DNA from 3 places in the Bradyrhizobium sp. 2TAF24 genome. Region 1 is predicted to be linked to each of the others. Evidence: predicted binding sites of a transcription regulator. Region 1 holds the regulator's gene; each other region holds the start of a gene.

The links. Region 1 encodes PhoB, which activates phosphate uptake and scavenging genes when phosphate is short. Its sites were predicted from a motif close to TGTCATNNANCTGTCAT; they were not measured.
Region 2: the regulator PhoB is predicted to act here: its motif matches at 2,980-2,996, upstream of AB4Z37_RS07565 (STN domain-containing protein).
Region 3: the regulator PhoB is predicted to act here: its motif matches at 8,750-8,766, upstream of phnG (phosphonate C-P lyase system protein PhnG).

The regions. Positions count from the first base shown of each region.
Region 1 is NZ_JBFRFW010000005.1:228,155-238,874, forward strand. Features, by position in the region: gene pstS (phosphate ABC transporter substrate-binding protein PstS) at 1-4, shown strand, start outside; gene pstC (phosphate ABC transporter permease subunit PstC) at 164-1,159, shown strand; gene pstA (phosphate ABC transporter permease PstA) at 1,159-2,040, shown strand; gene pstB (phosphate ABC transporter ATP-binding protein PstB) at 2,073-2,849, shown strand; gene phoU (phosphate signaling complex protein PhoU) at 2,875-3,591, shown strand; gene phoB (phosphate regulon transcriptional regulator PhoB) at 3,613-4,314, shown strand; gene AB4Z37_RS10590 (GcrA family cell cycle regulator) at 4,444-4,947, opposite strand; gene AB4Z37_RS10595 (aspartate aminotransferase family protein) at 5,413-6,615, shown strand; gene argF (ornithine carbamoyltransferase) at 6,615-7,553, shown strand; gene AB4Z37_RS10605 (Hsp33 family molecular chaperone) at 7,750-8,724, shown strand; gene apaG (Co2+/Mg2+ efflux protein ApaG) at 8,727-9,119, opposite strand; gene AB4Z37_RS10615 (OpgC family protein) at 9,363-10,688, shown strand; gene AB4Z37_RS10620 (SGNH/GDSL hydrolase family protein) at 10,706-10,720, shown strand, end outside.
Region 2 is NZ_JBFRFW010000003.1:365,269-375,988, forward strand. Features, by position in the region: gene AB4Z37_RS07550 (filamentous haemagglutinin family protein) at 1-379, opposite strand, end outside; gene AB4Z37_RS07555 (FecR family protein) at 624-1,589, opposite strand; gene AB4Z37_RS07560 (RNA polymerase sigma factor) at 1,698-2,210, opposite strand; gene AB4Z37_RS07565 (STN domain-containing protein) at 2,207-2,962, opposite strand; gene AB4Z37_RS07570 (tetratricopeptide repeat protein) at 3,098-4,246, opposite strand; gene AB4Z37_RS07575 (hypothetical protein) at 4,617-5,132, shown strand; gene AB4Z37_RS07580 (class I SAM-dependent methyltransferase) at 5,312-6,019, opposite strand; gene AB4Z37_RS07585 (UbiA family prenyltransferase) at 6,063-7,127, opposite strand; gene AB4Z37_RS07590 (putative nucleotide-diphospho-sugar transferase) at 7,169-7,951, opposite strand; gene AB4Z37_RS07595 (glycosyltransferase family 2 protein) at 8,103-9,212, shown strand; gene AB4Z37_RS07600 (glycosyltransferase family 2 protein) at 9,291-10,319, shown strand; gene AB4Z37_RS07605 (DUF2306 domain-containing protein) at 10,511-10,720, shown strand, end outside.
Region 3 is NZ_JBFRFW010000002.1:60,297-71,016, forward strand. Features, by position in the region: gene AB4Z37_RS03500 (acetoacetate decarboxylase) at 1-237, opposite strand, end outside; gene AB4Z37_RS03505 (patatin-like phospholipase family protein) at 460-1,620, shown strand; gene AB4Z37_RS03510 (pyridoxamine 5'-phosphate oxidase family protein) at 1,661-2,272, opposite strand; gene phnN (phosphonate metabolism protein/1,5-bisphosphokinase (PRPP-forming) PhnN) at 2,290-2,883, opposite strand; gene AB4Z37_RS03520 (alpha-D-ribose 1-methylphosphonate 5-triphosphate diphosphatase) at 2,898-4,052, opposite strand; gene phnL (phosphonate C-P lyase system protein PhnL) at 4,094-4,822, opposite strand; gene phnK (phosphonate C-P lyase system protein PhnK) at 4,831-5,640, opposite strand; gene AB4Z37_RS03535 (alpha-D-ribose 1-methylphosphonate 5-phosphate C-P-lyase PhnJ) at 5,633-6,517, opposite strand; gene AB4Z37_RS03540 (carbon-phosphorus lyase complex subunit PhnI) at 6,514-7,620, opposite strand; gene phnH (phosphonate C-P lyase system protein PhnH) at 7,623-8,225, opposite strand; gene phnG (phosphonate C-P lyase system protein PhnG) at 8,229-8,699, opposite strand; gene phnF (phosphonate metabolism transcriptional regulator PhnF) at 8,886-9,617, shown strand; gene phnE (phosphonate ABC transporter, permease protein PhnE) at 9,621-10,472, opposite strand; gene phnE (phosphonate ABC transporter, permease protein PhnE) at 10,469-10,720, opposite strand, start outside.

The sequences.
Region 1 (10,720 bases):
CTGAGGTTGCAGCGGTGGGGAAGCTCTCGCTTCCCCACCGTTTCTCTTTCTCCCCTCGTTGTGATGAAATTCTCGTTCCTGCCGTGAGCGGCGGGGAGCCGGCATCCCTCCCGCGATCGATGTTGCCAGGAGGGCTGCCATGACATTCGCCAGGAGGCGAGCCGTGGTGGATATGGCGTTAGATGGTCAGAGCGCGAGCGCGAAGCAGGACGTGAAGGAGCGCGCACAGGCGCTCGACCGGCTGCGGTTCAGCGACGACCTGTTCCGGAATCTGACACGCAGCGCCGCGGTGTTCGTGCTGGCCCTGCTGGGCGGCGTCATCATCGCGCTGATCGTTGGCGCTGCGCCGGCGCTGCGCGAGTTCGGTCTCAGCTTCGTCGTGTCCGAGAGCTGGAATCCGGTCACCGAGAAGTTCGGCGCGCTGGCCCCGATCTACGGCACCCTCGTCACGTCGTTCGTGGCGATGCTGATCGCGGTGCCGTTCGGCCTGCTGATCGCCATGTTCCTCACCGAGCTGTGTCCGAAATGGCTGCGGCGGCCGATCGGTATCGCCATCGAGCTGCTCGCCGGCATCCCCAGCATCATCTACGGCATCTGGGGCCTGTTCGTGCTGGCGCCGTTTCTGCAGCAGCACGTCCAGCCGGGACTGATCTCCACTTTCGCCAATGTTCCCGGCCTGTCGTCGCTGTTCGCCGGCCCGCCCTACGGCATCGGCGTGCTCACTGCGAGCCTGATCCTCGCGATCATGGTGCTGCCGTTCATCACGTCGATTTCGCGCGACGTGTTCGAGGCGGTGCCGCCGGTGCTGAAGGAAGCCGCCTACGGCCTCGGCTGCAGCACCTGGGAGGTGATGCGCTATGTCGTGCTGCCCTACACCCGTGTCGGCGTCATCGGCGGCGTCATGCTCGGGCTCGGCCGCGCGCTCGGCGAGACCATGGCGGTGACCTTCGTGATCGGCAACGCCCACAAGATCGCGACTTCGCTGCTGGCGCCGGGCACCACCATCTCGGCGACCATCGCCAACGAGTTCACCGAGGCGGTGGGCGATCTCTACACCTCGTCGCTGATCGCGCTCGGCCTCATCCTGTTCGTGATCACTTTCATCGTGCTGGCGATTGCGCGCTACCTGCTGCTGCGCATCGAGCGGAGGATCGGCTGATGGATGCCTCGCTCTACAATACCCGCCGCCGCCGCAACACGATCGCGGTCGTGGCCTCGATCGGTGCGACCGGTATCGGTCTCGTATGGCTGGCGCTGATTCTCGGCGCCCTGTTCTGGAAGGGGTTCAGCGGCCTGTCGCTGAACGTCTTCACCGAAATGACGCCGCCTCCCGGCTCCGACGGCGGCCTGCTCAACGCCATCATCGGCAGCTTGATCGTGACCGTGCTCGCGGTGGTGATCGGTACGCCGATCGGCATTCTCGCTGGCACCTACATGGCCGAGTACGGCCGCCACGACAAGCTGACCAGCATCGTGCGCTTCATCAACGACATCCTGCTGAGTGCGCCGTCGATCGTGGTCGGCCTGTTCATCTATGAGGTCATGGTGCGCCCGATGGGGCACTTCTCCGGCATCGCCGGCGCCATCGCGCTCGCGGTCATCGTCATCCCGGTGGTGGTGCGCACCACCGAGGACATGCTGCTGCTGGTGCCCAACACCATGCGCGAGGCGGCGGCGTCGATCGGCCTGCCGCGGTCGCTGATGATCCAGCGCATCGCCTACCGTGCGGCCCGCTCGGGGATCGTCACCGGCATCCTGCTCGCGGTCGCCCGCGTCAGCGGCGAGACCGCGCCATTGCTGTTCACCGCGCTCAACCACCAGTTCCTCAGCACGGTGTCGCTGCCGCTGTTCCCCGGGATTTCCGTCATCAACCTCAATGCACCGACGCCCAGCCTTCCGGTCGTCATCTTCCAGTTCGCGCTCAGCCCCTACGCGGACTGGCAGAAGCTGGCTTGGACCGGTGCGCTCATCATCACGCTTTCAGTGCTTGCGCTCAGCATCACCGCCCGTGCGCTTGCCGGATCGAGGAAAACTCAATGACCCTGGCAACCGTGACCCCGTCAGCCACGTCCATGCCGTTCGATACGTCATCGCTCAAGGACAAGATCGCGATCCGCGACCTCGATTTCTTCTATGGCGAGGCACGCGCGCTCAAGAACATCACCATGTCTCTCTACGAGAACAAGGTGACGGCGTTCATCGGTCCGTCGGGCTGCGGCAAGTCGACCCTGCTGCGCATCCTCAACCGCATGTACGACCTCTACCCGAACCAGCGGGCGGGCGGCCAGGTCAATTTCGACGGCGCCAACATCCTGGAGCCGGGCCTCGACATCAATCTGCTGCGGGCGCGGATCGGCATGGTCTTCCAGAAGCCGACCCCGTTCCCCATGTCGATCTACGAGAACATCGCGTTCGGCATCCGGCTCTACGAAAAACTGTCCAAGAGCGAGCTGGACAACCGGGTCGAGCAGTCGCTGCGGCGCGCCGCGCTGTGGGACGAGGTCAAGAACAAGCTCAACGCCAACGGCCTCAGCCTGTCGGGCGGCCAGCAGCAGCGCCTGTGCATCGCGCGCACGGTCGCGGTGCGGCCGGAGGTCATCCTGTTCGACGAGCCGTGCTCGGCGCTGGACCCGATCTCGACCGCCAAGATCGAGGAGCTGATCGACGAGCTGAAGGACGATTACACGATCGTGATCGTGACCCATAACATGCAGCAGGCCGCCCGCGTCTCCGACTTCACGGCCTTCATGTATCTCGGCGAGTTGATCGAGTTCGGGCCGACGACCAAGATCTTCACCACGCCGTCGGATCGCCGGACCCAGGATTACATCACCGGCCGGTTCGGCTGAGGCGCCTCGTGCGCGGGAGAATATGATGGCCTTCGAACATACAGCCAAAGCCTTCGACCAGGACCTGCAGGAGCTCACCCGCATGGTTGCGGAGATGGGCGGTCTCGCCGAGCGGCAGATCGTGGAATCCGTCGACGCGCTGATCCGCCGTGACATCGCGCTGGGGCAGCGCGTGGTCAACGCCGACAACGAGCTCGACAAGCTGCAGCGCACCATCGAGGAGCGCGCCGTGCTCACCATCGCGCGGCGCCAGCCGATGGCGGTGGACCTGCGCGAAATCGTCGGCGCGATGCGGGTCGCCACCGACCTCGAGCGCATCGGCGACCTCGCCAAGAATATCGGCAAGCGCGTCAGCGCGCTCGACAGCGACTTCCATCCGCTCAAGCTGATCCGCGGCCTCGAGCACATGGCGAGCCTGGTGCAGTCGCAGATCAAGTCGGTGCTCGATGCCTATGCGGCGCACGACCTGCCGGCGGCGATGGCGGTGTGGAAGGGCGACGAGGAGGTCGACGCGATCTGCACCTCGCTGTTCCGCGAGCTGCTCACCTACATGATGGAAGATCCCCGCAACATCAGCTTCTGCATCCACCTGATGTTCTGCGCCAAGAACATCGAACGCATGGGCGACCATGCCACCAACATTGCGGAGACCGTGTTCTACATGGTCGAAGGGCAGCAGATGCAGGATCCGCGCCCCAAGGGCGACATGACTGCGTTCGCCACCGCAACCCCCGGCAACTGATCGAGACGCTAAGGAACCGATATGGGTGCACGCATTCTGGTTGTTGAAGATGAAGAAGCGCTCACGACGCTGCTGCGCTACAATCTCGACGCTGAGGGCTATGACGTGGAAACCGTGGCGCGCGGCGACGAGGCCGACACACGGCTCAAGGAGCGCATTCCGGACCTGATCGTCCTGGACTGGATGCTGCCCGGCCTGTCCGGCATCGAGCTGTGCCGCCGCCTGCGGACCCGCCCCGAGACCAAGCAGCTGCCGATCATCATGCTCACCGCCCGCGGCGAGGAGAGCGAGCGGGTGCGTGGTCTTGCCACCGGCGCCGACGACTACATCGTCAAGCCGTTCTCGGTGCCCGAGCTGCTGGCGCGGGTGAAGGGCCTGCTGCGCCGGGCGAGCCCGGAACGGCTCGCCACCGTGCTGACCTATGGCGACATCGAGCTCGACCGCGACAAGCGCCGTGTCGCGCGCTCGGGCCAGCCGATCGACCTCGGCCCGACCGAATACCGCCTGCTCGAGTTCTTCCTCGAGCATCCCGGCCGTGTGTTCAGCCGCGAGCAGCTGCTCGATGGCGTCTGGGGTCGTGACATCTACATCGACGAGCGCACCGTCGACGTCCATATCGGCCGCCTGCGCAAGCTCCTCAACTTCGGCAGGGATCAGGATCCGATCCGCACCGTGCGCGGCGCTGGCTACGCGCTCGACGACCGCTTCGCCAAGGCGGAGTAGCCGAGAGGCCGACGTTTCTCTCCACAACGACAAACGGCGCCGCATCCCTGATGCGGCGCCGTTTTGCTTGTCGCTGGCTTGCCGGGAAGGCCGGCGCGGCGGCCGCGCCGGATTTTCAGCGCATGTCGCTTATTTGCCGGTCGGGCGGCGATCGCGACGGCGATCGCTGGCCGGTTGATAGGCCACGCGCGAGTGATGCGCGCAGTAGGGCAGGCCGGTCAGGGCCTTGCCGCCGCAGAAGAAGAAGTCGTTGCTGCCGGGATCGCCGACCGGCCAGTGGCAGGTGGCTTCGGTCAGCTCCAGCAGCGACAGCCGCTGGCTCATCGGCACAACGTTGTCATAGGTGACCGGATCGGGCTCGACCTCGAAGGCGTGGGCGAGCGCGGTGTTGCCGCGGGACATCGGCCGCGAAATCCGCATCATGTGCTGGGCGGGACGCGCCTTGCGCTGGCGCGGGGCCGCCGAGGACGGGCTCTTGGCGCGGCCCGACAGGCCGAGCCGGTGGACCTTTCCGATGACGGCGTTGCGGGTGATGTTGCCGAGTTCCGCCGCGATCTGGCTGGCAGACAGGCCGGCTTCCCAGAGTTTCTTCAACTGCTCCACGCGATCGTCGGTCCAACCCATTACCGTCATCGCAGTCTATCCCTTCGTGTCGCGCCACCACGGACGAGCCTGCTGGCGACGGCTGTGTCTCAAAAAATCCCTGCTGGCAGAATCCTTTAGCCCTCGCCGGATGCATGGGTCGCAACCGAGCGTGTACGCCGCCACAAGGGACCGAAAAGGATCAGATCTACCGCACGAGATGTCGTATCCGACCGTCAAAAGGCTACAATATGCCGTGACTCACGCGCAAGAGTCGGGCAGGACGCGTCCACATGTTCTACGTTGGAAACGCGAAAAACCGCTTTTTCCGCGGCTTTTAGGAATCATTGCCGAGTTGACAGCCGGGGGGGCGCCAATAGAATGTTGCCGCGTGCTGCCCGCGAGGCGGCACGTTTTGTTTCTGGAACCAGCACATCAGGCAGGGCATCGTCCGGTCTCACGGGTTTCGCACCGTGATCTGTCGATATTTCCCGCCGAACATTCTGTCGGGTCATCATGAGCACCAACGCGTCGTCCCATCTCATGCCGGTCTTTGCGCGGGCTGATCTCGCCTTCGATCGCGGCGAGGGTGTGTGGCTGCATGGCGCCGATGGTGAGCGCTATCTCGATTTCACCAGCGGCGTGGCTGTCAACGCGCTGGGACATGCGCATCCGCATCTCGTCGCTGCCTTGCAGGAGCAGGCGACCAAGCTGTGGCACATGTCGAACCTGTTCAGGAGCCCGGATGGCGAGAAGGTGGCGGCGCGGCTGTGCGCCGCGAGCTTCGCCGACGTGGCGTTCTTCTGCAATTCCGGCGCCGAAGCGATGGAAGCCGTCATCAAGGTGGTGCGCAAGCACCATGCGGCGAAAGGCCACCCGGAGCGCTACCGCATCATCACCTTCGAAGGTGCTTTCCATGGCCGCACGCTGGCGACGCTCGCCGCCGGCGGCCAGGAGAAATATCTCGAAGGCTTTGGCCCGCGCGTCGAAGGTTTCGACCAGGTCCCCCATGGTGATGTCGAGGCGGTGCGCAAGGCGATCGGTCCACACACCGCGGGCATTCTGATCGAGCCGGTGCAGGGCGAGGGCGGCGTGCGCAGCGCGCCGCAGTCCTTCTTCAAGGCGTTGCGGCAGCTGTGTGACGAGCATGGCCTGCTGCTGGCGTTCGACGAAGTGCAGACCGGCATGGGGCGCACCGGCGAATTGTTCGCCTATCAGTGGACCGGCGTCACGCCGGACGTGATGGCACTCGCGAAGGCGCTCGGCGGCGGCTTTCCGATCGGCGCCTGCCTCGCCACCGCCGATGCGGCCTCCGGCATGACGCCGGGCACGCACGGCTCGACCTTCGGCGGCAATCCGCTGGCGATCGCGGCCGCCGGCGCGGTGCTCGACGTGATGCAGGCACCCGGCTTCTTCGATCATGTCAAACGGATGTCGCTGCTGCTCAAGCAGAAGCTGGCGTCGGTGGTCGATCGTTATCCCGCGATCCTCAGCGATGTGCGCGGCGAGGGCCTTCTGGTCGGCGTCAAGGCGGTGATCCCGAGCGGCGAGCTCGTCGCGGCGCTGCGCGGCGAAAAGCTGCTCACGGTCGGCGCCGGCGACAACGTCGTGCGCTTTCTGCCGCCGCTGATCGCCACCGAAGCCGAGATCGGCGAGGGCGTGGCCCGCCTCGAGCGCGCCTGCGCGTCTCTCGACGCCTCGCAGCGGAAGGCCGTGTGATGAGCAAGCGGCCCCGTCATTTCCTCGATCTCACCGAGCTCCCGACAACGGAGCTGCGGGCGATGCTCGACGCCAGCGTGGCGATCAAGGCCCGTCTGAAGGCCGCCAAGGCCAGCAACCAGGCCTGGGACCAGCCGCTCAAGGGCAAGACCCTGGCGATGATCTTCGAGAAACCGTCGACGCGCACGCGCGTGTCGTTCGACGTCGGCATGCGCCAGCTCGGCGGCGAGCCGATCATGCTCACCGGCCAGGAGATGCAGCTCGGCCGCGGCGAGACCATCGCCGATACCGCGCGCGTGCTGTCGCGCTTCGTCGACGCCATCATGATCCGCATCCTCAGCCACGACGCGCTGCTGGAGCTCGCGGCCCACGCCACCGTGCCGGTGATCAACGGCCTGACGCGGCGCTCGCATCCCTGCCAGGTGATGGCCGACGTGATGACCTTCGAGGAGCATCGTGGGCCGATCACCGGCCGCACCGTGGCCTGGACCGGCGACGACAACAACGTGCTGATGTCGTGGGCGCATGCCGCCGAGCGCTTCAAGTTCAACCTGCACATCGCCACCCCGCCGGAGCTGTCGCCGAAAAAGGGGTTCCGCGACTGGATCAAGGCGACCAGCGCGCCGATCGTGCTGAGCAGCAATCCCGAGGACATGGTCAGGGGCGCCGACTGCATCGTCACCGACACCTGGGTGTCGATGGGCGACAAGGACGGCGAGCATCGCCACAACCTGCTGCGGCCCTATCAGGTCAACGCCAAGCTGATGTCGCTGGCCAAGCCCGATGCGCTGTTCATGCACTGCCTGCCGGCCCATCGCGGCGACGAGGTCACCGACGAGGTGATCGACGGCCCGCAGTCGGTAGTGTTCGACGAGGCGGAAAACCGCCTGCATGCGCAGAAGGGCATCCTGGCCTGGTGCTTCGACGCGGTCGCGTGAGGCCCGGCGCGGATCTCGGGTTCCCGCGACGGTTGGCGTAACCGCCCGGCATCCCTATATGGGCCCTGTCCGGTCAGGGGTGGCCCGGCGGCCGCGCTGTGCGCCGCCCGGACAGGATGGCCGGCCGCCGCTCGACGGCAACGGGTTTCAGCACAACACGGGTTTCCAGCACAACAAAGAGTTGGCTCAACGGGACATGGCAGACCAAGGCAACGTTCGTGCGCCGTCAGCGACTCCGGTCGATGATGCGGTGCTCCCCTTCGAAGTGGCGGCGCTCGACCTGCGCGGCCGCCTCTCCAAGCTCGGGCCGGCGCTCGACGAGATCATCACCAAGCACGCCTATCCGGCCCCGGTCGGCAAGCTGCTAGGCGAGGCCATCGTGCTGACCACGCTGCTCGGCTCGTCCCTGAAATTCGACGGCAGGTTCCTGCTGCAGACCCAGACCGACGGGCCGGTGTCGATGATCATCGTCGATTTCGTGCTGCCGAACCGGCTGCGCGCCTATGCCCGTTTCGACAAGGACCGCCTTGGCGAAGGGAGCGACGCCGGCACGCTGCTCGGCCGCGGCCACATGGCGCTGACCATCGATCAGGGCGGGGACATGAAGCGCTACCAGGGGCTGGTCGCGCTCGATGGCGGCACGCTGGAAGATGCCGCGCATGAGTATTTCCTGCGCTCGGAGCAGATCCCGACCCGTGTCAAGCTTGCGGTCGGCGAGGAGCTGCGTGGTGATGGCGACGGCCCACGGCATCGCTGGCGGGGTGGCGGCATGCTGATCCAGTTTCTGCCCAAGGCCCCGGAACGGATCCGCCAGGCCGACCTGCATCCGGGCGATGCGCCGGAGGGGATCGAGCCCCACGCGGTGCAGCCGGATGACGCCTGGCTCGAGGGGCAATCCCTGGTCGGCACCATCGAGGATGTCGAGCTGATCGATCCCGACCTTTCCGCCGAGCGCCTTGCCTACCGTCTGTTCCACGAGCGCGGCGTCCGGGTGTTTCCGGTTCAGGAAGTCAACGCGCAGTGCTCGTGCTCGCGCGACGCCGTCGCGGCGATGCTCCAGCGCTTCGACCAGAAGGACCGCGCGGAGATGGTGCAGGACGGCAAGGTTGTGGTGACCTGCGAATTCTGCAGCTCGGTGTACGATTTCACGCCGGCGGAGGCCGGCGTCTAGCATCAGTTGATGGTGCGCTTGAGGTTGGGGCTGTCGAGCGAGAACAGCGGGATGTCGATCTCGAAGCGGTCGCCGCTGTCGCTGACCATCTGGTAGCGTCCGGTCATGAAGCCGGACGGGGTCGGCAGTGGCACGCCGCTGGTGTACTCGAACCGTTCGCCCGGCCCCAGCACCGGCTGCTCGCCGACCACGCCTTCGCCGCGAACCTCCTGCTGGCGGCCGGTGCCGTCGGTGATGACCCAGTGCCGTGTCTTGAGCTGGACCGTCTCGGGGCCCGCGTTGACGATGACGATCGTGTAGGACCAGAAATACTGGTTCTTCTCAACCGACGACCGCTCCGGCATGAAGTTCGGCTGCACGGTGACGACGATCTGGCGGGTGACGGCGCGGTACATGATGGCAGGTCCGAATAGCGGGTCTGAATAGCAGGTTCGTACAACAGGTCCGATCTCGAGCGCGACACCGGCGCGCTGAGGCCAGCGTGCTCCTTTTTTGCCGCACTGTCAGCCTAGCATTTTCATGCCGGGTCGGATCGTTTGCGCGGCCTGATCTGACCTTTTACACTCCGCGGGGATGGTGCTCGCTGCTTCGGAAGGATCCGGGGCGCGCGGCCACCCGCCGGCTCGATGCGGATACGAATGACTGCTACTGCCCACACTGCCGGTCCCGCCAAGGACGTCCCGCAGGATACGCCCCTGGCCGCGCTGCGGGAGCCGGCCTGTGACGCGGGCGGCGGCGCGACGGAGGGCCATCCGGCCGCGCTCGCGGCTGCACGGCCGTCGAAGGCGGCCAAACAAATCCCGGCGCATGCCGGCGGCGAGCGGGAGCTGCGCCTCGATCTGTTTCGCGGCATCGCGCTGTGGCTGATCTTCATCGATCACCTGCCGCCGAACATCCTGACCTGGTTCACCATCCGCAACTACGGCTTCAGCGACGCCACCGAGATCTTCATCTTCATCTCCGGCTATACCGCAGCCTTCGTCTACGGCCGCGCCATGCAGGACCGCGGGTTCGTGGTCGCCAGCGCCCGCATCTTCAAGCGGGTGTGGCAGATCTATGTCGCGCATGTCTTCCTGTTCACGATCTACCTCGCCGAGATCTCTTATGTGGCGACCAGTTTCGAGAACCCGCTCTACGCGGAGGAAATGGGCATTCTCGACTTCCTCAAGCAGCCCGACGTCACCATTCTGCAGGCGCTGCTGCTCAAGTTCCGGCCCGTCAACATGGACGTGCTGCCGCTCTACATCGTTCTGATGGTCTTCCTGCCACCGATCCTGTGGCTGATGCAGCGCAAGGCCGATGTGGCGCTGGGGCTGTCGGTGCTGCTCTATGCCGTGACCTGGGAGTATGATCTTGCCTTGCCGGCCTACCCCAACGGCGTCTGGTTCTTCAATCCGTTCGCCTGGCAGCTGCTTTTCGTTTTCGGCGCCTGGTGCGCGCTCGGCGGTGCCAAGCGCATGGCGCGCATCCTGTCGTCACGCATCACCCTTGGAATTTCGCTCGCATATCTTATCTTTGCGTTCTGCGTGACGCTGACCTGGTACATGCCGCAGCTCAGCCGCTTCATGCCGCGGCTGCTCGAACAGTGGATGTACCCGATCAACAAGACCGATCTGGACGTGCTGCGGTTCGCACACTTTCTCGCCCTCGCCGCGATCACGGTGCGCTTCCTGCACAAGGACTGGCCCGGATTGAAGTCGAGGTGGCTGCGCCCGCTGGTGCTGTGCGGCCAGCACTCGCTCGAGATTTTCTGTCTCGGCGTCTTCCTGGCCTTCGCCGGGCATTTCGTGCTGGCGGAGGTTGCCGGCGGCGCCTGGATGCATTTCGCCGTCAGCGTTGCCGGCATCGTGGTGATGTCGGCCGCGGCCTGGGTTTTTTCGTGGTACAAGCATGTCGCCGACAAGAGCGGGTCACGCGCGAAGATCGCGGATGAAAACGCCGACCTGGCAGGAGGGGAGTTGTGAGGATCAGCTCCAGGATCATGTCCACCGTGCTG
Region 2 (10,720 bases), on a different contig from region 1:
TCGCCTGGGCCTCGGTCTGCCGGATACCGACCTGGGTCTGGCCGGCCGCATCGACGCCTTGCGTCGGCAACTGGGCACCGCGCCACAGCGCCGAACCGGCCACGGCGCCCGGCGCCACCTGCAAGCCGCCGGGGGCGAGGCCATTGGGCACGCTCACAGCAGCCTGGCCGCCTTGCGCCGCCGCGCGCGCGGCGCCTTGCAGCGCCTGCATGTCCTGGATCGCGCGCACCGCTCGCAGCATCGAGCTCTGGGTCTGCTGCGTCATTCCGGCGGCCTGCCGGGCCGCAAGCACGGCTGCATCCGATGCGATGTTCGGCGCGGAGACCGGCGGACTGCCGCCGTTCAGCGTCGCCGCATGGCTGTCGTTCCCGATCAGCATCAGGCCGACGACGAGGCTGCTGGCACCGGCCAGCAGGGCACGACGCCTGCGATGCGACCGAATGCGCTCTTCAGACTCCCGCGCCGGCGCGGTTACGGGAGAACAGTCCAGCACATCGATCGAACACATGGTCGGCTCCTGACAGGTGGGCGCCATTCATGCGCGCATGAACGGCACCTCCCCCCAGACCGATCGCGGCGGCCAAAACCGTAAAAATTTTTATCCGCCTGTTTCCGGCGGATTTTCATGTCAGCAGGATGACCCCGCCGGGCAGCGTTCGATTCTTCAGGCCCAGCGCCTGATTCAGGCGCGGCAAAATGTCGTCGATGCGATCGATCCGGAAGCGCCCGCTCACGGTCTTGCGGGCGAGATCACGGTCCAGCAGGATCACGCGGCCGGAACGGTAGCGATTGATTTCTGCGACGACCTCCGCCAGGGGCGTCATGCGAAAGATCAGCATGCCGTTCTCCCAGGCGGTCACCATCTCGACGTCGGCGGACGTCGCGGGATCGAGACGATCGCGATCGTACCTGACCTGCTGGCCTGCACCGACGACGGCTGCATCACTCTGTCGCAGGACGCGAAGTTCGCCTGCCACGCAGGTCACGCGGACCACGCCGTCATGGCATTGCATGTCGAAGCGGCCGCTCGTCGCCGTCACGGAGCCGCCCCCCGCCAGCACGATCAGGCCGCGTCCCATCGGCGCCGACGCCACGAACGAGGCCTGTCCGGCGATCAGTTCGACGCGGTCTGCATCGGCCTGCGGCGGCCGCATCGCCACGCTGGTCTGCGTGTTCATGTGCACCGACACCCCGGCCTGCAGTGCCAGCAGGTTCTGTTCGCCGGTTCCTGTGCGATAGTCGGCCGTGAACTCGGCCAGCGACGGCCAAAGGTCGAGCGGCGGTCGAACAACGGCGACAGCGGCCGACGCCGCTGCCAGGCCCGCGCCGATCATTGCGCGCCGTGTCATCCGACGGGACGGCGACGGCAGTTCGGTCGAAATCTCGCCGCGCTGGCGGAGATGGCGCGCCGCCGGCTCGAACTGCTGCCACAGCCGACTGGCCCGCGCGAACGCGGCCTCATGTGCCGCGCTCTGCGCGCGCCAGCGCCGCGCCGCCGCGAGGTCCGCGGCGCGCAGCCCGGCCGTGCGTCCCTCACCGAAGCCCAGGCGGTGCACCCAGTCGATCGCCTCGCGGTCCAGGGCGCTCAAACCATGATCCTTGTCGTCAACCATCGATGTCCGCCCGGTCATGGCCGTGACATGGCACGTGAGACGTCGGCTCAGGGGCATCATGCGCGCGGTGGTGTAAGTGCCGCATCATCGGCCCTGCCCGGCATTGATGCGCGACAGACAGTATTCGTGAGCGGATTTCAATTCCTTTTCGACCGTGCTCAGTGAGACGCCGAGCCTTCGCGCGATCTCGCTGCGCGGCAGGCCGTCGAGCCGCGCCGCCACGAGGATGTGCCGCTGGCGCGGCGGCAGCTCGGCCATCAGCCGCTCGACAAGCGCCAGTTCCGAGCGTGCCTCCAGCGTATCCGCGGGTCCCGCCGCCTCATCGATCAGATCGATCGCCTCGATCCGCTCGAGCGTCTGATAGCGGCGGTCCGTCGCGAGACGGTCACGCGCGACATTGAGCGCGATCCTGAAAAGGTAATTGCCGGGATTGCGCACCGGCCCGACGCTGCTGGCATGATGCAGCCGCAGCCAGGTATCCTGCACCGCCTCGCCGGCGAGCTCGGAGGATCCCAGCCGCTGCGTCAGGCGCGCCTTCAGCTGATCATAGCCGAGCACCAGAAGCTGACGCAAAGCCTGCAGGCCGGTATCCGTCATGGCACCGCAGTCGGCGATGCGGCCGCACATTCCCGCCTGTCATCCAGCGCGCCGGGCTGGATCACGATCGTGATCGGCTGCGCGAAGCCCGGCGGCGGCGGCCCGATCCGCACGCCGCGCAGCCGCGCCGCGATGCGATCATGCCCACCATCGGCCGGGGCAAGGCCCCTGGCCTGGAGGACCTCGCCCGATGAGCCGATCCAGAGCCGTGCGGCGACACGCCTGTCGTCCGGCAGGTCAGGCCCTCTGCAGAACGTGCGGCGCAGCGCCGCCTGGATCTGGCCGTAATAGGCCCGCTCGCCGGCGGCCTTGCGGGCGCCGTCCTGTGTCGCGACACCCTGTCGCGTCAGGATGAAAAAGCCATCGTCTCTGGTATCCGGCTGCAGCCCCGTACCTGCTAGCAGGATCTGCAATGCGATCGCCGGCGTGTAGACGCCATCAACCTCGGCGGATCGCCGGCTGATTGCCAGATCGCCTTCGTAAAGAATGTCCCGGCCGGACAGCCGCGCGAAGATGTCCAGCGCATCAGCCAGCGGCTGGGCCGCGATATGGAAATCCAGCGCACCGAACCTGGCGCTGTGGCGGTCGGCGGCTTCGGCGCGGAGCGGCAGACCTGAAACGCACTGCATCATCACAACAAACGCCGCCACCCAACCCAGGAGCTGCGGCGGCAGCGCTTGCGATCCCCGCGCGATCTGCATCCGTCCGCAGTCTGTCCCGTGCTCCAACGCCCCGTTGCCCGGGAGCGGCAAACACTTAGTCACCATCTGTGACAATTGGACGAAGACCGCCCGCCCCCTTCGCGGGTCAGCTGCCCGTCAGCGCGCGAGCGGTTCGGTGCGGACGGCCGCGCGCAAGGTTCAGAACCGCACGGCCAGGCACATCGATCACCGGGCCAACGGTAATGGGGCGCCGTTCCGCCAGGGAGAGACAGGTGACGGCGCAGGCGACGATGGGACCGAGGAACTGGTGCGGCCCGGCCAGTACGACAGATGGCCGCGACTGAGGAGGCTGGCGACAACCACGATCGCCACGATGCCGATGCCCCAGGCCCAGCGCACCATCGTTCGCCGTCGGCGCCACGCTGCGATCTCGTTGCGCCAGATCCGGAGGCGGCCGCGTTCTTCGGCATCCGTTTCGATGTACAGCAACTCATCGATATGGACCAAGGCCTCGTCCCACCGTCCGGCGGCATTCGCGCCGTGGAGCAGGGCCTGCACCTTGCCATGCCTGATGGCGCGCCTGTCGGCCTTCAGCGCATCCAGCAAGGTGCTCGTCGGAGGCGTGCGGTCGGCGACCGCGAGCATTCCCTCCAGGATGACGACGGCCGCCTCGGCCGACGACCGATAGTTCAAATCGAGCGCCAGTCCGCGCACCGCCTGCCAGGGCGCATCCGGATCGGACAGCTTCGCCCCCGCATCGACCGCAGCGACAAAGGCGTCATGGACCGCTTTCGCAAGTCCGGCAGCGGACGGCCCGAAGCCGTTCCGGACAACGAAGGCCTCGAAATCCTGCGAATGGATCCCTGCCTGCCGGCAAGCCGCGATCAGCGGAGAGAGCGATGGATCGGCTGACGGCCCGCGCGGCGGACCGCTCCGCGTTGCCGCCTCATGAACCGGCGCTGCCGGCCGGCGCAGCGTTGCGGCGGCTGGCGCATCGGCCGCCTGCGGCGAACGCTCACCCGCGATGGCCGCGCTCGCCAGAACACGATCGCGATGCGCCTTGTAACGGGTGCTACTGTCAGGCGCGAGACCGATCGCAATGTTCAGATTGGAGAGCGCGCGCTGGACATCACCCCTGGTCTCCCAGATCAAGCCGCGCAAGGCGAAGGCTTGGGCGTCCGCCGGATCCAGCGCTACCGCCCGGTCCAGATCGTCCAGGGCCTCATCGTCATCCCCGCTGCGGGCCAGAAGCAGGCCACGTTCGCGATAAGCCCCGGCGTTCTGGGGATTGTCGGCGATGAGCCGGCTGCATGCGGCGATCCCGGCATCCAGATCCGAGGCCGAGGGGGCAAGGCGTTCAATGAAGGACATCATGACGCTCCCCATCCCACGCCGCGGTCACGCGCACCCGACATCCCCCAGGCAACGTCCGGCCCCTGGCCGACCGGTTGCGCTCCGCTGCGATCGGCCTCCGGCATGTCCATTGTCCCTCTGGATTCGCGCCGAACCGTCCCACGCGTTGCAAGCAGCCGCAACTGCAATCTGACGTTTTGCCACATCGGCGACGGCTGCGCGCGCCATCCGTCCGAGCGACCATGGCCAACAAGGCAGGCCGGATGCAGGCGCGCCGCACCGAATACCGCGCTCCGGCCAACGCTCAAGCTCCCTCGTCCAGCCGAGGATCGCGGCCGATGGACTTGGGTGCGGGCGTCCCCTATCGTCGTTGCGTCTTGGGGGATCGTCCATGCGCCGACGATGGCTGGCCGTACTCACCTTGGTCGCGATCCTGGGCGGTCCCGGCGCCGCGGGCGCTGACGACGACACCCGCTCGCCCGAGGATATTGCCCGGGACGTGGCCCGCGCCCGCAATCACGAGATGTCGATACCGGACCTGTTTCACCAGTTTCCGCAGCTCGCACCGCCGGCGCCGAAACCGCTCTACCTCTATTATCGGCAGCGCCGCACCTGCCGCGTGGTGCAGGCGACCTACGACTACGAAGCCTGGGTTCAGGACGACAAGGGCAACCGGGTGCCTGCCCATATCGAGCTCTATTTCTGGCGGCCGCTGGGACCGGTCGGCGGCGCCGAGCATACCTGTGACAACACCACCTGGTGTCCGTTCACCGACAGGCAAGCCTACGGCACGATCTCGATCCCCGGCCTGAGCCCCGGCGGCGGCGCGTGCACCAAGAGCGTCTTCCACGCCTGCGCACGCGTCAATGACACGAGCTGGTGCACGGCGGACAATGTCCTGGAGTGATGCGGCGCCGATCGCTCGCGGCGCTCACCACTGATTGCGCGCGACGCCCTTGCGATCGACGCGAAAGCGCGCGCAAGACGAGGAAGGCGCCGTCGGGGCGACCAGCCGATTCAGGGCTTGGCATCAGCGGTCAGATTTTTTGCGCCGCCAAAAACCGGCCGCCGCAGCATGGGCTGACTTTACCGCGGCTTCTTGCGTGTTGCGATGACGGCAGGCCGCCCTGCCCACCCCGGGAAAGGCGCGGGGTACCGCACGACCTCGACATGGTCGAAGTAGCGTTCGAACTGCTCGGCCATGAATTCGATGTTAGGCGCCAGCATATGTGAATGGGTCTTCCGCCCGTCATCCTCGACGTAGCTCCACATGATGCCGGTAATCATGACCTTGCCCGCATTGTGCGTGGGAGCCTGATAGGGCAGGTCGACACCGGTGATCAGCCTGGGATCGGCGAGCGGCACGAAGCAGGTCCCCGACGGCGCCGTCCACGCCCACAGGTTCTCGATCAGCCGCTGCATGTCGTCGATGGTATCGACCAATCCATAAGCGTACCACATGCAAGAGGTCAGCCCCCAGCGATCATTCCACTCGGGAAACGGATCGCGGAAATCGCGCTGCAGCAGCGGCACCTCCTCGTTGCCCTGTCTGGCCAGCTTCAGCATCGCCGGCGAGAGGTCGATGCCCGCGCGTTCGACCTGCGGAAAATGACGCAGGAAGAAGCCGGTGCCGCACGCCACATCGAGCCAGGTCGTCCCCGGCGTCAGCAGCTTGCCGAGCAAAGCGAGCTCCGCCTCGGTGTCGGAGCGCACCAGCGGCGCGAGAAGAAACTCCTGCTCATACTTGGCGGCATAGTCGTCGTCATACAGCCGAACGATCGCATCGCGCTTCATGTCCTACCCTCTTACGTCGCCGGGATGTAGCCGGCCGCATTGTTCAACGCCGCCGGCCCGCGAGGCGGTTGGGCAGATCCGCGACATGGATGATCGCCTTGATCTCGGCCACCTGCACGGCGACGCTTCGATAAAACAGGATGAGGTGCACGACCGGTAGCCACACCCATGTCCGGTCGCTGACGGCCAGTTGCAATGCTGCCGCGAAGGGAAGCCAGAGCGTGTAGAAGGCTTCATTGATGAACGGCACGCTACGGCGAATGGTCCAGGCCTCCGCGGTGAGCGCAAACTGAAAGCCGAGACGATATTTGATCGCCTCGAGGCTGCAATAGATGACCAACGCCACGGCCAGCAGCGGCGCCCATAGCAGCGTCGACATCGCGACGATCGCACTGACGGGCAACTCCACGTAGAGATTGAACGCCGTCAGAAACCGCGAGATTGCCTCCGGAGGCAGCCTCGTCGCGAACGTCACCGTGCCCGACCGCAGGTCGTTGGCGCGGTCCGCGACCTGATGGTGCAGGATGCCCTTGAGGCCGAGAACGGCCGCCCACACGGTGATCGCGACCGGAAACAGCCCCGCCATCGCGGCAGCGAAGGGCCGGTCCGGCGGCGGCGCGCCGAAAAGCGACAATGCGATCAGCGTCGGCGTCACGTGCGACCCCAGTGCGTCACAGACGAGCCCCGCCACACCCCGTTCTTTCAGCCGGATGCCGGGCAGCGAATAGATGGTCGGCCAGAGATAGTTCAAGCTGAGCAGGACCAGCGTCGTCAGCGAGTAATCGGCTGCGAAGGTCGGCGCAAATCCGGCAAGCACAAACGCCAGACACAATGCCAGGCGGCGTGTGCCACCGACGCCAACCATGTGGTTGGGCTTGCCGGCCCGCAGATCGGTGTCAACGTCGCAGACGTCGTTGATGACATGGCCGTAGGCCGCCACACACGATATCGAACATGCAAAGCAGGCCAGCATCAGGATCGCATGCCCGGGGGCGTAGCTCGCTCGGTCGATGCCCAGGTAGAGGATGGCCAGAAGGGGGGGAATCTTCGAGAACCACCAGTTCTCCGGACGCATCGCGCGGAGAGTCTGGCCGGCTGCCTTCGTCACAGCCCTCACGAGCGTTCCGCGTGCTGGGCTTGGCGGTCCTCTCATGTGAGCAGCCATGTTCCTGTCTGCTTCATCAACGCGCGCTTGTTCTCCAGGCCCGTCGTCCAGTTGGCGTGAAACGTAAACGGTGACAGGGCGCCGTGCATGGGCGCCGTTGCGGATGGCGCCTGCAGCAGGCCGCGGTAGCTGAGCCCATTGAGAAACAGCCCTTCCGGCAATGGATAGATGACCGACATCCAGCGCGGATCTCGTATGAACAGCGCATCGCATGTCGCCTGCTCGTCGAGCGTGGCCTCTCCCGGGCGGCGATTGTCGTACACCGCCAGCAGTTCGTCCAGCAGTCGCAGCGCATCGTCCGACGCCGTCAGGGAGACAAAGCCCCAGCAGCACACCGGCGGGAAACGGCGAACCGCCTCGGTCTGGAACGCGAGCGGATACTGCCCGGCGACCGCTCGGAGGTACCACAGCGGGTCAGCCAGCCAGGCGACATCGACATCGGCATAGACGACGTGATGGAATTGCTCGAGCAGCCGGCGCAGATAGCGCACTTTCGCCCAGTTGATCGCAACGAAGGCGGGGGTGCCGTACTCGACATAGCCGGGCCCGGAAAAGTCCGCGGATGGCTCGCAAAACTGCGAGAACGGGACGACACGCGCCCCGGCGGCCTCCACGATCGGATCGATCGCATCGCCCGCGCTCTCCGGCCGCGCCACATGGACGATACGCGGGTCGATGCCGACACCAGCGATCCCGGCCAGCGCGTTCTGCAGAAAATCCTCGACGCCGCGGGTAGCCAACAGGGCGACAACGGTGTGTTCGTTCATGCGTATCCTTCAAACCTGCGGGGGCCTTCCGGCTTGGGCGTTGTTTTCGAAAGTGAAAACGCCCGCTCGCAACAACCGCGACTTGCTCCACCGCATACATCAACGGCGCGCAGAGGCAAAGTTACCGTTGCATAGGGCCTTGGATATGATAGTGCTTTCCGTGAATAAAACGGGCCGATGGCAGCCCCACGCGACGGTGGCTGCCCTGCCGACGGTCGGGGCTGTCGGCATATTTATTTCAGCAAAGTCATTCGCGATCAAAATGTCTGGTGAGAGAGACGATAGCCCGGCGCGCGTTCGGGAGCTCGAACGGCGCGTCGCCGAGCTGGAACGGCGCGTCGAGGCGCTGGCCCAGGCATTCTCGCGAAATCGGCACCAGGTCCGCCGTCCCTGGCTGCGCCCGCCATTGTGGATTCTGGAGCAGCATCAGCCAAAGCCGCTCGCCGGCGTGACGAACGCTCACGACCAGCCTTTGCCGACGGAGTCCCTGCCGAAGATCGCGATCGCCACGCCCACCCTCGACCGACGCGATTTTTTGCGGGCAACCATCGACAGTGTGCTCGGCCAGAATTATCCGCGCCTGGACTATCGCATCCAGGATGGCGGGTCGACCGATGGCACCCAGGCCATGCTCGCTGACTACGGATCCAGGCTGTCGTGGCACAGCGGCAAGGACGATGGACAGGCGCACGCGATCAACAGCGGGTTGTTGCAGAGCGACGGCGAGATCATGGCCTATCTCAACAGCGACGACCTGCTGATGCCCGGCACGCTGGCCTACGTTGCCCAGCTGTTCAAAAGCCGTCCCGAGATCGACGTCGTCTACGGACACCGCATCTTTGTTGATGGACACGGCCGGGAGATCGGGCGCGCCGTGCTGCCGTCCCATGATGCGAAGGCGATCTACTGGGCCGATTACGTTCCCCAGGAAACGATGTTCTGGCGGCGTCGGGTCTGGGACGCCATCGGGCCGTTCGACGAAGGCCTGCATTATGCCTTCGACTGGGATTTCGTGCTCCGCGCGCACAAGGCCGGATTCAAGTTCCTGCGCGCTCCGCGGTTCCTCGCCTGTTTTCGCGTCCACGACCAGCAGAAGGTCGCAACAATGTACGACCAGGGCCGTATCGAGATGCAGGAGGTGCGCCGCCGCTACCTCGGGCACGAACCGTCGAATGGCGAAATCGTCAGGAGGATGGTGCCCTACCTCACGCGCCAGTTCGCCGTTCACTGGCTCTACCGGAGCCGCGTCCTGCAGTATTGAGCCGCAGACCACGGGTGATCATCGCGCGGCCATCGCACAGCAAGGGTTCTCATGCACGGGACGACTGGACATCAGGACGTGGCGCATGCGTCCGCCACCGAGGACACCGCAACCGCGCCCCACGCCGACAGCAGCGACGAGCGCTGGCGCGCAATCGAGACCAGGCTCGCCCGTCTCGAGCGCCGCGGCAGCGCGATCTCCCGGACTTTGGCCAGCAGCCCCTATCAGATGCTTCTCGGCCGCCTGCGACCGCGCCTCTGGACATTCGAGCAGTATGCATCGCGGCGCCTTCGCATTCCGCCGCACTACGCTCTGGAGCGGCCGCCGGAGAACGCGCCGTCGATCGCGATCGTAACGCCGTCCCTGGATCAGGGGTTCTCGATCCGCGCGACGATCGACAGCGTGCTGCACCAGGACTATCCGAAGCTCGATTATCTCGTCCAGGACGGCGGCTCCCGCGACGGGACGCCGACGATCCTGGAGAGCTACGGCGACAGACTGAACTGGCGCAGCGAGTCCGACACCGGGCAATCGAATGCGATCAACCGCGGATTCGCCGTGGTTCAGGGCGATATCATGGGCTATCTCAACAGCGACGACGTGCTGCTGCCCGGCACGCTCGCCTATGTCGCAAACGCCTTCGCGCGCCACCCCGATGTGGATGTCGTCTACGGCCACCGCATCTACATCGACGTCGACGGCTTCGACGTCGGGCGCTGCGTGCTGCCTCACCATGACGCCGAAACCCTGAAATGGGCCGACTACATCCCGCAGGAGACCATGTTCTGGCGCCGGCGCGTGTGGGACGCGGTCGGCCCCTTCGACGAAACCTTTCGCTACGCGCTCGATTGGGACTTCATCCTGCGCGCCCAGTCTGCCGGCTTCCGCTTCATGCGCCTGCCGCGCTTTCTCGCCTGCTTCCGTGTGCACGAACAACAGAAGACGATCGATCTGCAGGACGTCGGTGCGGCAGAGATGCGGCGGCTGCGAACACGCGAACTCGGGGAGATGCCCGGTCAGCTCGAGATCAGGCAGGCGATCTCCGGCTACATCCTGCGCCAGATGGCCTTCGACTGGATGTATCGGCTCGGACTGCGACGTTACTGACGCGGTCCGACGCCGAAAGCCGGCAGGCAAGCCGCCAATGGACATCGCAGAAGTGCCGGCATGCCGAGACGAATCTCACCTTCGCGATCTTCCCCCGCGACGCCAGCTACGTCAGGCGTTTTAGCCGGCGCAAAGCTTCAGGGAAGCGGCGTGACAGGGGCGCTTCGCAGCCACCTGGGAGATCGACATGCATGTCGCCTGAGCCGGCCGGACGAAGGCCTGTTACGCGAGTCCTGGCGTGCGTTGTGGCTGGAACGGGAGCATTGGCGACATCACCAATTGCTTCGGGTGGCGAGGTAGCTGGTCTCGGCTTCGGGATGCTCACGGTGTTGTGGATCGGCACCACTGTGGCCGCCTGGGTTTCAGCGGTCCGCGGAAGGCTTGAGCGGCATCGGATACTC
Region 3 (10,720 bases), on a different contig from region 1:
ACCCGACTCGGTATAGCTGCCGAAGCCGGAGCTGTCCGGCATCTTGATCCACTCATAGTGCGCGACCGGCTGCTCGACCGGCTCCAGCGGCTCGGGCAATCCGGCGCGGATCAGCTCCGGATCGGTCTCATAGCTGATGACCAGGAACTCACGGTTGACGAAGCGATAGGGGCCCGCCGGATAGCTCGGGCCTGCGGCCGGCATCGAGGGCAGCTTCAGCACGTCGTCCTTGCGCATCGATGGTCTCCCTGGGTGAGCCGGCGGAGCTTTGTCGTAGCGGCCACAGTTGACGCCGGTGTGAGGATTTTCGTGCAGCCCGATGACAGCCGCGCAGCAGCGCATTCCACGGCGTCAACCATCCGCACAACCGTCGGCCAGTTGTCACCACAGCGTCACGGCGACCGGAAATGCTACGCCGCATCATCGCGAGACCTGTGTCGCAACAGAGGGGCTGCTGCCATGGACGCACGAACGCCGGATACGCATGCGCTGGTCTTCCGCGGCTGGCGTCCCGACCGCTGCAACCGCGTCGCGCTGGTGCTGCAAGGCGGCGGCGCTCTCGGCGCCTATCAGGCCGGCGTGTATCAGGCCCTGCACGAGGACGGCATCGAGCCGGACTGGGTCTGCGGCGTCTCGATCGGCGCGATCAACTCGGCGATCATCGCCGGCAACCCGCCGGAGCGGCGGCTGGATCGGCTGCGCGCCTTCTGGGAGCACATCACCGGCCGCAAAGTATGGCACTACACGCCGGACGGCGACATCTATCGCAAAGCCCGTAACTTCGCCAGTTCATACCTCACCACCGCGCTCGGCCAGCCCGGCTTCTTCAAGCCGCACGACGTCAACCCGTGGCTCAGCCTGGCCGGTGCCCGCACCGCGACCAGCTACTACGACACCTCGCCACTGCGACGCACGCTGCTGGAACTGGTGGATTTCGATCTGATCAACGCCCGCAAGATGCATTTCGCCGTCGGCGCAGTGAACGTGCTGACCGGAAACTTCCTCTACTTCGACAACAAGAAGGAAGTGATCGGCCCCGAGCACGTGATGGCGAGCGGCGCGCTGCCGCCGGCCCTGCCGATGGTCAAGATCGGTACCGATCACTTCTGGGACGGCGGCATCGTCTCCAACACACCGCTGCAGCATCTGCTCGATCAGCAGGACAAGACCAATTCGCTGGTGTTCCAGGTCGACCTGTTCAGCGCGCGTGGCTCACTGCCGCGCGACATCCAGGAAGTCATGGCCCGGCAGAAGGACATCGTCTACTCCTCACGCACCCGCCACAACACCGATATCTACCGTCGCGAGAACAACCTCAAAGCCGACCTGTATCGGGCGCTGGGCAAGATCCCCGAGCATCAGTTGACCGAACGCGAGCGTGGCCTGCGCGACAGCCTGAAGGACCTGCCCGAGATCACCATTCTGCAGCTGATCTACCAGCAGAAAGCCTATGAGGGGCACGCCAAGGACTATGAGTTCTCCGCCACCTCGATGCGCGAGCACTGGCAGAGCGGCCTCGAGGACACGCGGCGAACCCTGCAGCGCCGCGACTGGCTGGCAATGCCCGAGCCCGGCACCGGCATCGTGGTGCACGACGTACACCGTGAGAACGGCTACTGACCTGCAAACAAGCGTCAGGCCGTTTTCACGACCCGAGCGCTCACCACAACGACTGCCTGGCCCGCGCCGGCCACGCCTTGTCGTACTCGGCGCCGCCGACCCGGTTCTCGCTCATCTCGGCGAGGATCTGTCCCGGCGTCGGCAGTGTCGACGGATCGACGCGCTTGTCGGGATTCCACAGATCGGAGCGTACGATCGCCCGCGCGCACTGGAAATAGATCTCGTCGACGTGGAACACGATCACCGAGCGCGGCGCCTTGCCTTCCATCCGGAACGTCTCGAGCAGCGCCGGATCGGCGGTGAGCTGCGCACGGCCATTGGCGCGCAACGTGGTGCCGGCGCCTGGGATCATGAACAACAGCGCGACGCGCGGGTCGCGCACGATGTTGCGCAGGGAATCGATCCGGTTGTTGCCGCGGCGATCCGGCATCATCAGCGTCCGCGCATCGTGGATGCGCACGAAGCCGGGATGGTCGCCACGCGGCGAGCAGTCGAGCCCTTCGGGCCCGCTGGTCGCCAGCGCCACGAACGGCGAGCGCTCGATCAGGATGCGGTAGAGCGGGGTGACATGATCCGCCACCTTGGCCGTCGAGGTCTCCCCGGTCTCGCCGTAGATGGCCTCGAGCTGCTCAATGGTGGCGATGATCGACACGTTGCTGTCCTCCGGTTTCAAGTCTCGCGGCGTCTGGCGACGACCGCCTCTCCGCGGATCGCCGCCAGCAGCTCACGGGCGTGGTCGTCGAGCGTGCCGACATTGTTGATGATCACATCGGGAGCAAACGCCGCCGTGTCGACTGCACGGTTGAGGCGATCGTCCAGGCGGCCGTCGCTGTCGCGGTTGCGCAACGCGAGACGCTGCATCAGCACCTCCGGCGGCGCCGTGATCAGCACGGCCGTCACCGCAGTGTAGGTCTGCCGCGCCTGCGCCACGACGGTGCGCGAGACATTGACCACGACCGTCCGCCCGGCGGCGAGATCGTCCTCGATCGCCCGCCGCACGCCGTAGCTCAGGCCATGGGCCTGCCAGTGCAGGGCAAATGCGCCCTCCACAACAGCGCGCGCGAAGTCGTCGGCCGACAGCGTTTCGTTGGGTTCGTGGGCAGAGCCCTGCCGCGTCACCACTCGCCTCGGAAACACCACGGAAGGATCGTCTGCGCACGCCGCCTCGGCGCGACAGAGCAGCGCATCCTTGCCGGCGCCGCTCGGGCCCACCACCAGCACAAGCCGGCCGCTCCGGTCATCCCGCGCACGCTCCCCGCCCATGATCGATGCCAATGTCACGCGACGCGCTGCCCTGCCCGCCACACGCTGCGGACCACCGGCACCTGGCCGGCGACATGGACGCGGATGACGTCGGCGCGCTTGCCAACGGCGATCTCGCCGCGGTCTCCGAGGCCGACGGCCTCCGCCGGACGCTTGGTGACGGTCCGCACCGCGGTGGCCAGGTCGATCGTCGGCACCCGTTCCGGCAACTGCAGCGCCGCCATCAGCAGGCTGGAGGGAATGTAGTCGGACGACAGGATGTCGAGCAGGCCCTCGCGTGCGAGATCGACCGCAGCGATATTGCCGGAGTGCGAGCCGCCGCGCACCACATTGGGGGCGCCCATCAGGATGCCGATGCCGGCCTGATGCAGCCCGCGCGCCGCTTCCATGGTGGTCGGGAACTCGGCGACCACGACACGGTCGCGAATGGCATCGCGCACATTCTCGTCCGTGGTGTCGTCATGGCTCGCCAGCGGCACGTTGTGCGCGTGCGCCAGCGCGACGATGCCGCGCATGTTGGTCTCGGCATACTCGCGCTGATAGGCGACGCGGCGGGCGAACATCACGTCGAGCTCGGCGTCGGTGAGGCCACCGCTCTTGCCGCGATAGTAGTCGCGCAGCTTGACCTCATCACGGAACTGGCGCTGGCCCGGGGTGTGATCCATCAGCGATACCAGCCGCACGTCGGGACGGTCCACCAGCCCGCGCGCCTCTTCGATGACGTTCGGCATCGGGATTTCGCAGCGCAGATGCAGGAAATGATCGGCGCGCAGCAGGCCGCCGTCACGCGCCGCTGCGATGGCAGCGGCAAGGATTTCGGCCTGGCCGTCGGCATCCGGCGCGCCCTCCTCGCGCCACACCCGCAGCGAGTCGAGCACCGTGGTGATGCCGCTGGTGGCGAGCTGGCCATCGTAGGAAATCACCGCCGCCACTGGATCCCAGTGCACCTTGGGGCGCGGCATGTAGTGCACCTCGAGGTGATCGGTGTGCAGCTCGATCAGGCCCGGCATCACCAGGTCACCGCCGGCGTCCTGCGCGCCCGCGGGCGCGGCGCCGTCGCCGATCTCCGCGACCTTGCCGCCGGACATCGCGATCCAGCCGCGTTCGATCACCCGGTCGGCAAGGACGATCCGGGCATTGCCGAGAACTGCCTCATTGGTATCGCTCATTGCTGGGTCACTGCCTTTCCTGCATCGTTGATTATCGCCGATCACGCCGCCGCCGCAAACGATGTCACGTCGACCAGGCGGTCGGCGATCAGTTCGCGCATCTCGTCATCGTGGACGATCGCCACGATGGCAACACCCTTCTGCTTCTTGGCCGCGATCAGGTCCACCACCACGGCCCGGTTGACGGCGTCGAGCGACGCCGTCGGCTCGTCGAGCAGCAGGACCGGCAGATCGGAGATGAAGCCACGGGCGATGTTGACCCGCTGCTGCTCGCCGCCGGAGAACGTCGCGGGCGGCAACGCCCACAGCCGCTCCGGGATATTGAGGCGACGCAGCAGCACAGCTGCCTGGCCCTGGGCGTCGGCACGGCTGACGCCGCCTGCGAGCAGCGGCTCCGCCACGACGTCGAGCGTCGCCACCCGCGGCACCGCCCGCAGGAACTGGCTGACATAGCCGATGGTCCGCCGCCGCACGTCGAGCACCTGGCGCGGCTCGGCGGTCGCCAGATTGACCTGCCGGCCGAGATGGTGGATGCCGATCACGCCGCGGTCGCAGCGATAGTTGCCGAAGATCATCTTCAGGATCGACGACTTGCCGGCGCCTGACGGCCCCGACAGCACCACACATTCACCGGCATCGACATGAAACGAGACGTTGCGCACCACCGGCAGCGTCACGCCGCCCTGCAGGTGCATGACGAAGCTCTTCTCTGCGCCGCGGACATCGATCAGCGGCACGGGGCCGGCGGCGGAAATATCGCTGGAAAGCATTGCGGACCTCATGGCGGCAGGATCGAGGAGACGAGCAACTGGGTGTAGGGCTCGCGGGGATCGTCGAGCACCTGGTCGGTCAGGCCAGTCTCGATCACCTGGCCGCCCTTCATGACCATGACGCGGTGCGAAAGCAGCCGCGCCACGGCGAGATCGTGGGTCACCACGATGGCCGCGAGCCCGAGCTCGGCGACGAGGCTGCGCATCAGGTCGAGCAGGCGCGCCTGCACTGACACATCGAGACCGCCGGTCGGCTCGTCCATGAACACCAGCCGCGGCTCGGTGACGAGATTGCGGGCGATCTGCAGCCGCTGCCGCATGCCGCCCGAATAGGTCCGCGGCGTGTCGTCGATGCGGTCGGCGGCGATCTCGACCCGACCGAGCCAGGTCGACGCGGTGTCACGGATGCGGCCATAGTGGTTCCAGCCGACCGCCATCAGCCGCTCGCCGACGTTGGCGCCGGCGGAGACGCCCATGCGCAAACCCTGCGCCGGATCCTGGTGCACGAAACCCCAGTCGGTGCGGAACAGGAAGCGCCGCTCGGCCTCGCCGAGATCGGTAAGGTCACGCGTCACGCCGTCGCGCATGCGGTAGCGGACGCGACCGCTCGTCGGAGTCAGCTGCCCCGACAGCATCTGCAGCAGCGTCGACTTGCCCGAACCGGACTCGCCCACGATCGCCAGCACCTCGCCGGGATAGAGCGCGAACGAGATGTCGCGGCAGGCCTGCACCCGGCCATAGGACTTGTTCAGGCCGTCCGCCAGCAGCAGCGGCTGGTCGCTGGTCTCGACGACCGCCATGGGAATGCCGTCAGTCATGGCGCGGCTCCGCATGCGGCGGTGCGCTCATCTCACCATGATGGCCGGCGTCGCGGCGGGTTTCGCAATAGTCGGTGTCCGAGCATACGAACATCCGGCCTCCCTTGTCGTCGGTGACGATTTCATCGAGATAGGAATCGCTCGCTCCGCACAGCGCACAGGGCGCGTCGAAGCGATAGCGCGTGAACGGATGGTCCTCGAAATCGAGCGATACCACCTCGGTATAGGGCGGCACGGCATAGATTCGCTTCTCGCGGCCGGCTCCAAACAGCTGCAGCGCGGCGCAATTGTCCATCTTCGGATTGTCGAATTTCGGCGTCGGCGATGGATCCATCACATAGCGCGCGCCGACCTTGACCGGATAGGCGTAGGCGGTGGCGATATGGCCGAAGCGGGCGATATCCTCGTAAAGCTTGACATGCATCAGGCCGTATTCGGCGAGCGCATGCATGCGACGCGTCTCGGTTTCGCGCGGCTCCAGGAAACGCAGCGGCTCGGGGATCGGCACCTGGTAGACCAGCACCTGGCCGGCGTGCAGCGTCTCCTCGGGGATACGATGGCGCGTCTGGATCACGGTCGCATCTGCGGTGCGGGTCGTGGTCTCGACGCCCGCGGTCTTGGCGAAGAACTTGCGGATCGAGATCGCGTTGGTGGTGTCGTCGGACCCCTGGTCGATCACCTTGAGCACGTCATCGGGACCGAGGATGGCGGCCGTCACCTGCACGCCGCCGGTGCCCCAGCCATAGGGCATCGGCATTTCGCGGCTGGCGAACGGCACCTGGTAGCCGGGGATCGCGATCGCCTTGAGGATCGCGCGGCGGATCATCCGCTTGGTCTGCTCGTCGAGATAGGCGAAATTGTAAGCGGGCGCGTTCATTCCGCGGCCTCCTTGACTACGTCGGCCGTTGCGTTGGCCTCGGCGAATTCCTGACGCAGCTTGCGCAGCAGGCCGAGTTCGGACTGGAAATCGACATAGTGCGGCAGCTTGAGGTGCTCGACGAAGCCGGTCGACTGGACGTTGTCCGAGTGCGACATCACGAACTCCTCGTCCTGGGCCGGCGCGACCACGTCCTCGCCGAGTTCGCCCGCCCGCAGAGCGCGATCGACCAAGGCCATCGACATCGCCTTGCGCTCGGACTGGCCGAAGGCGAGACCGTAGCCGCGGGTGAAACACGGCGCTTCGGTCGCGGAGCCCTTGAACTGGTTGACCATCTGGCACTCGGTCAGCGCGACGGCGCCGAGCGGCACCACGAAGCCGGCATCCTCGGCAAAAAACTCGACCTCGACCTCGCCGAAGCGAATCTCGCCGGCGAACGGATGGTTGCGGCCGTAGCCGCGCTGGGTGGAATAGCCCAGTGCAAGCAGGAAGCCCTCATCGCCCCGCGCCAGATTCTGCAGCCGCAGGTCGCGGCCGGCGGGAAAATTCAATGGTTCGCGGGTGAGATCGCCGACCGGAGCCCCCTCTTCCGCCGCTGGCGAAGCCTCGATCAGGCCGTCGCGGCCGAGAATATCGGTCACGCGGGGCATCGGCGCGGTCGGCGCTTCCGCGACCGCGGGCTGTTCCGGCTCGCTGCCGGCAGCGAGCAACGGGTCCAGCAGGCGATGAGTATAGTCGAACGTCGGCCCGAGCACCTGTCCACCCGGAATGTCCTTGAACGTCGACGACACGCGCCGCCGCACCTGCATCTTGCCGGTATCGACCGCCTCGGTCGCGCCGAAGCGCGGCAACGTCGCGCGAAACGCGCGCAGCAGGAAGATCGCCTCGATCATGTCGCCACGCGCCTGCTTGATGGCCAGCGCCGCGAGTTCGCGATCGTACAGCGAGCCTTCGGTCATCACACGATCCACCCCGAGGCTGAGCTGCTCGGAGATCTGCGACAGCGTCACTTCGGGCACATCGCGATCGCCGCGCCGCTCATGCGCCAGCAGCCGATGGGCGTTCTCGATGGCGCGCTCGCCTCCCTTGACGGCGACGTACATGCTCAGCTCTCCTTCGCAACGACCCGCGTGGTGCGGGGCAATGCCACGATGGCGTCATCCGCCGCGAGCACCAGATCCACCCCGCGGGGAAACAGCGTGTGATTGACCGCGAGCGCGGCGACGAGATCCGCACCGAGGGGCGCCTGCAGCGTCGTCGCGCCGTCGATGCCGGGCCCGCGCAGCTCGAACATTGGACCGCGGCCGAGATGGCTGACCTGCACGATCAGCGTCGTCGATCGGTCGGGATATTCGCCACTGCCGAGGGCAAAGCGGTCGAGCGGCAGCGCCGCGGCGATATCGCTGACCAGCGCGAAATGGGCGATCGAAGGATCGCTGACGAGCGGCGCGCTGGTGTGGAACTTGAGCCACTTGGCGACGTCGGACGACGCCTCCATGGCCGGGTCCAGCCAGATCGGCGTGTCGTGGTCGAACAGGGTGAGCGCGATTGCTGCGGTCGCCTGCATCAGCGGCGCCGGAGCACCGGCGACGCACGATACGCAATGCCGGGTGCCGGGGCGCGCCATGGCGTCCATCACCGAGCGAAAGATCGATTGTGCCGACAGCACCTGCTGGGCGAATTTTGTCGGCAGTTCCGCGACCGTCATCGGTCAGCCCTCCCCACGCACCATGGTGTAAAAATCAACACGCGTCGCCGCGGTCTCTGCCGCCCGATCGCGCCGGGCGTCCAGCATTTGCGTCCGCAGCGGCGCAATGATGTCGCGTTCCACGGCCGCGCCATGCGCGCCGGACTGCAACAGCGCGTCGCACAGCGCGATCAGTTCCGCCTTGCGACGGTCGCGCCCGAGCACATAACCGAAGCCCACTTCTCCGCTCGGCAGGCGCACGGCCGCCCGCGACACCGTCGCCTCGCCGAGATTGAACGGCGCGCCATCGCCGCCGACACGGCCGCGCATCATCACGAGGCCGTTTTCGGCCTCACGCAGGTTTTCATAGGCTGGCAGCGCAAGTGGCGTGAGCTTCTGCGCGATCGCGTCGACATCGCTGTGCGCGAGCACCGCCATGGCCGACTGACGGCGCTTCTGCAACTGGAGGTCGTCGTGGGGCTGACTGCTTGACATGGCCCGATCCAAGTTGTCTACTTTTCTAGACAACTTGATAGCCCCCGTCCATGACTGTTTCGTGACGCGGGGATGATTTCTCAGCTATGGTTTTGCGGCCGTTGCTTGCGGCGCGCCGGTTCTCGGGTAAGAGTGACCGTAGATGACGACAGCTGTTTTGCTTGCGGTGCGGAGCCGCCGCGTGCCATGACCATGACCGACACCACCGCGTCCGGCGTCGCCCTCTGGCGGCGGGTCGCCGACGCCATCGAACGGGGCATCGCCGACGGAACCTATCCGGCAGGCGAGCGGCTGCCCGGCGAGATGGAGATCGCGGAAGCCTATCGCGTCAACCGCCATACGGTGCGGCGTGCGCTCGCCGCGCTCGCCGAACGCGGCTTCGTGCGCGCCGAGCGCGGCAGCGGTACCTATGTCGAGGCGCCACGTCTTGCCTACCCGCTGCGGTCCCGCACGCGCTTTTCGGAGATTGTCGGCGCCGGCGGTCGCGAACCGCGCGGACAATTGATCAGCGCAACCATCGAGCCGGCAACACGCGAGTTCGCCAAACTGCTCGGGCTCAAGGCTGGCGCTCCTCTGGCACGCATCGAGGGCCTCCGCTTCGCCGATCAAACGCCGATCTGCATCGGAACGACCTGGCTGTCGGCGGACCGGTTCCCCGACGCAGGCGCGCTATACGAGCGGATGCGCTCGATGACCAAGGTTCTCGCCCATTTCGGCATTCGTGATTATCGTCGCGCGTCCACCCGCGTGACTGCCGCCATCGTCGACGCGGCCGATGCCGCCCGCCTCGATCTCGACCTTGGCCGGCCGATCCTGATCGTCGACAGCACCGACCTCGACGGCGAAGGCAAGCCCCTGCTCACCTCGCATTCGCGTTTCGTCGCCGAACGCGTCGAGTTCCTGGTGGAGAATACCTGAGCTTCAAACGGCCGGGCGGCGGCCGATGATCGCGAACCGCAAGCGTCCCGACACGAAGTCGATGAGCGCCACGGCGATCAGCACCATCAGGATGAGGAACGACACCTTCTGCCATTCCAGAACGCGGATCTGCTCGGCCAGTTGCAGGCCGATACCGCCGGCGCCGACGATCCCGATGATGGTCGCATCACGGGTGTTGGACTCGATGAAATAGAGCACCTGGCTCGCGATCACCGGCAGCACCTGCGGCATCAGGCCGAAGCGGATTTCGTGCAGCTTGCTGCCGCCGGAGGCCCTGATGCCCTCAACCTGCTTGTGGTCGGCCGCCTCGATCGCCTCGGAAAACAGCTTGCCGAGAATGCCGAAGTTGGACACCGCGATCGCCAGCACGCCGGCGAACGGGCCGAGACCCACGACGTTGATCCACACCAGCGCCCAGATCAGGGTGTCGACGCCGCGGATCGAATCGAGAAAGCGACGGACCGGGAAACGAAAGAGCGTCGACGGAATAACATTGCGCGCAGCCAGAAGGCTGACCGGAAACGCGACGATGGCCGCCACCACCGTGCCCAGCACCGCGATCGAGAGCGTCTCGCCGAGCGCGACCAGATAGGTCGGCAGCGACGAGCCGGGATCCGGCGGGACCATCATCATCACGATCCAGCCGAGCTGATGCAGCCCGCCGAGCATCCGTGCCGGCGAGAAGTCCAGCACCGCAAGGCCATAGATGAACAGCGCGACCATCGCGGCAGCCAGCGCCGGCACCAGCAATCGCGCGGTCAGCGAGCGCTGGAACAGCTCGGGATAACGTGCCCGCGGATCCCCCTTGGGATCGACAACCAGCGTCTTGGTCATGCGCGCCGCTCCCGGCCGAGAAAATGGCTGCGGATCCAGCCCGTGCCGATATCGATGACGAAGACCGTCAGGATGATCAGAAGCAGAATGGCGCTCACATCGGAGTAATAGAACTTGCGAATGGCGACCACGAGCTCCTGCCCGATGCCGCCGGCGCCGACGAAGCCCATCACCGAGGCGCCGCGAACGTTGATCTCGAACCGCAGCAACGTGTAGCTGGCAAAGCCGGCGAGCACCTGCGGCACCAC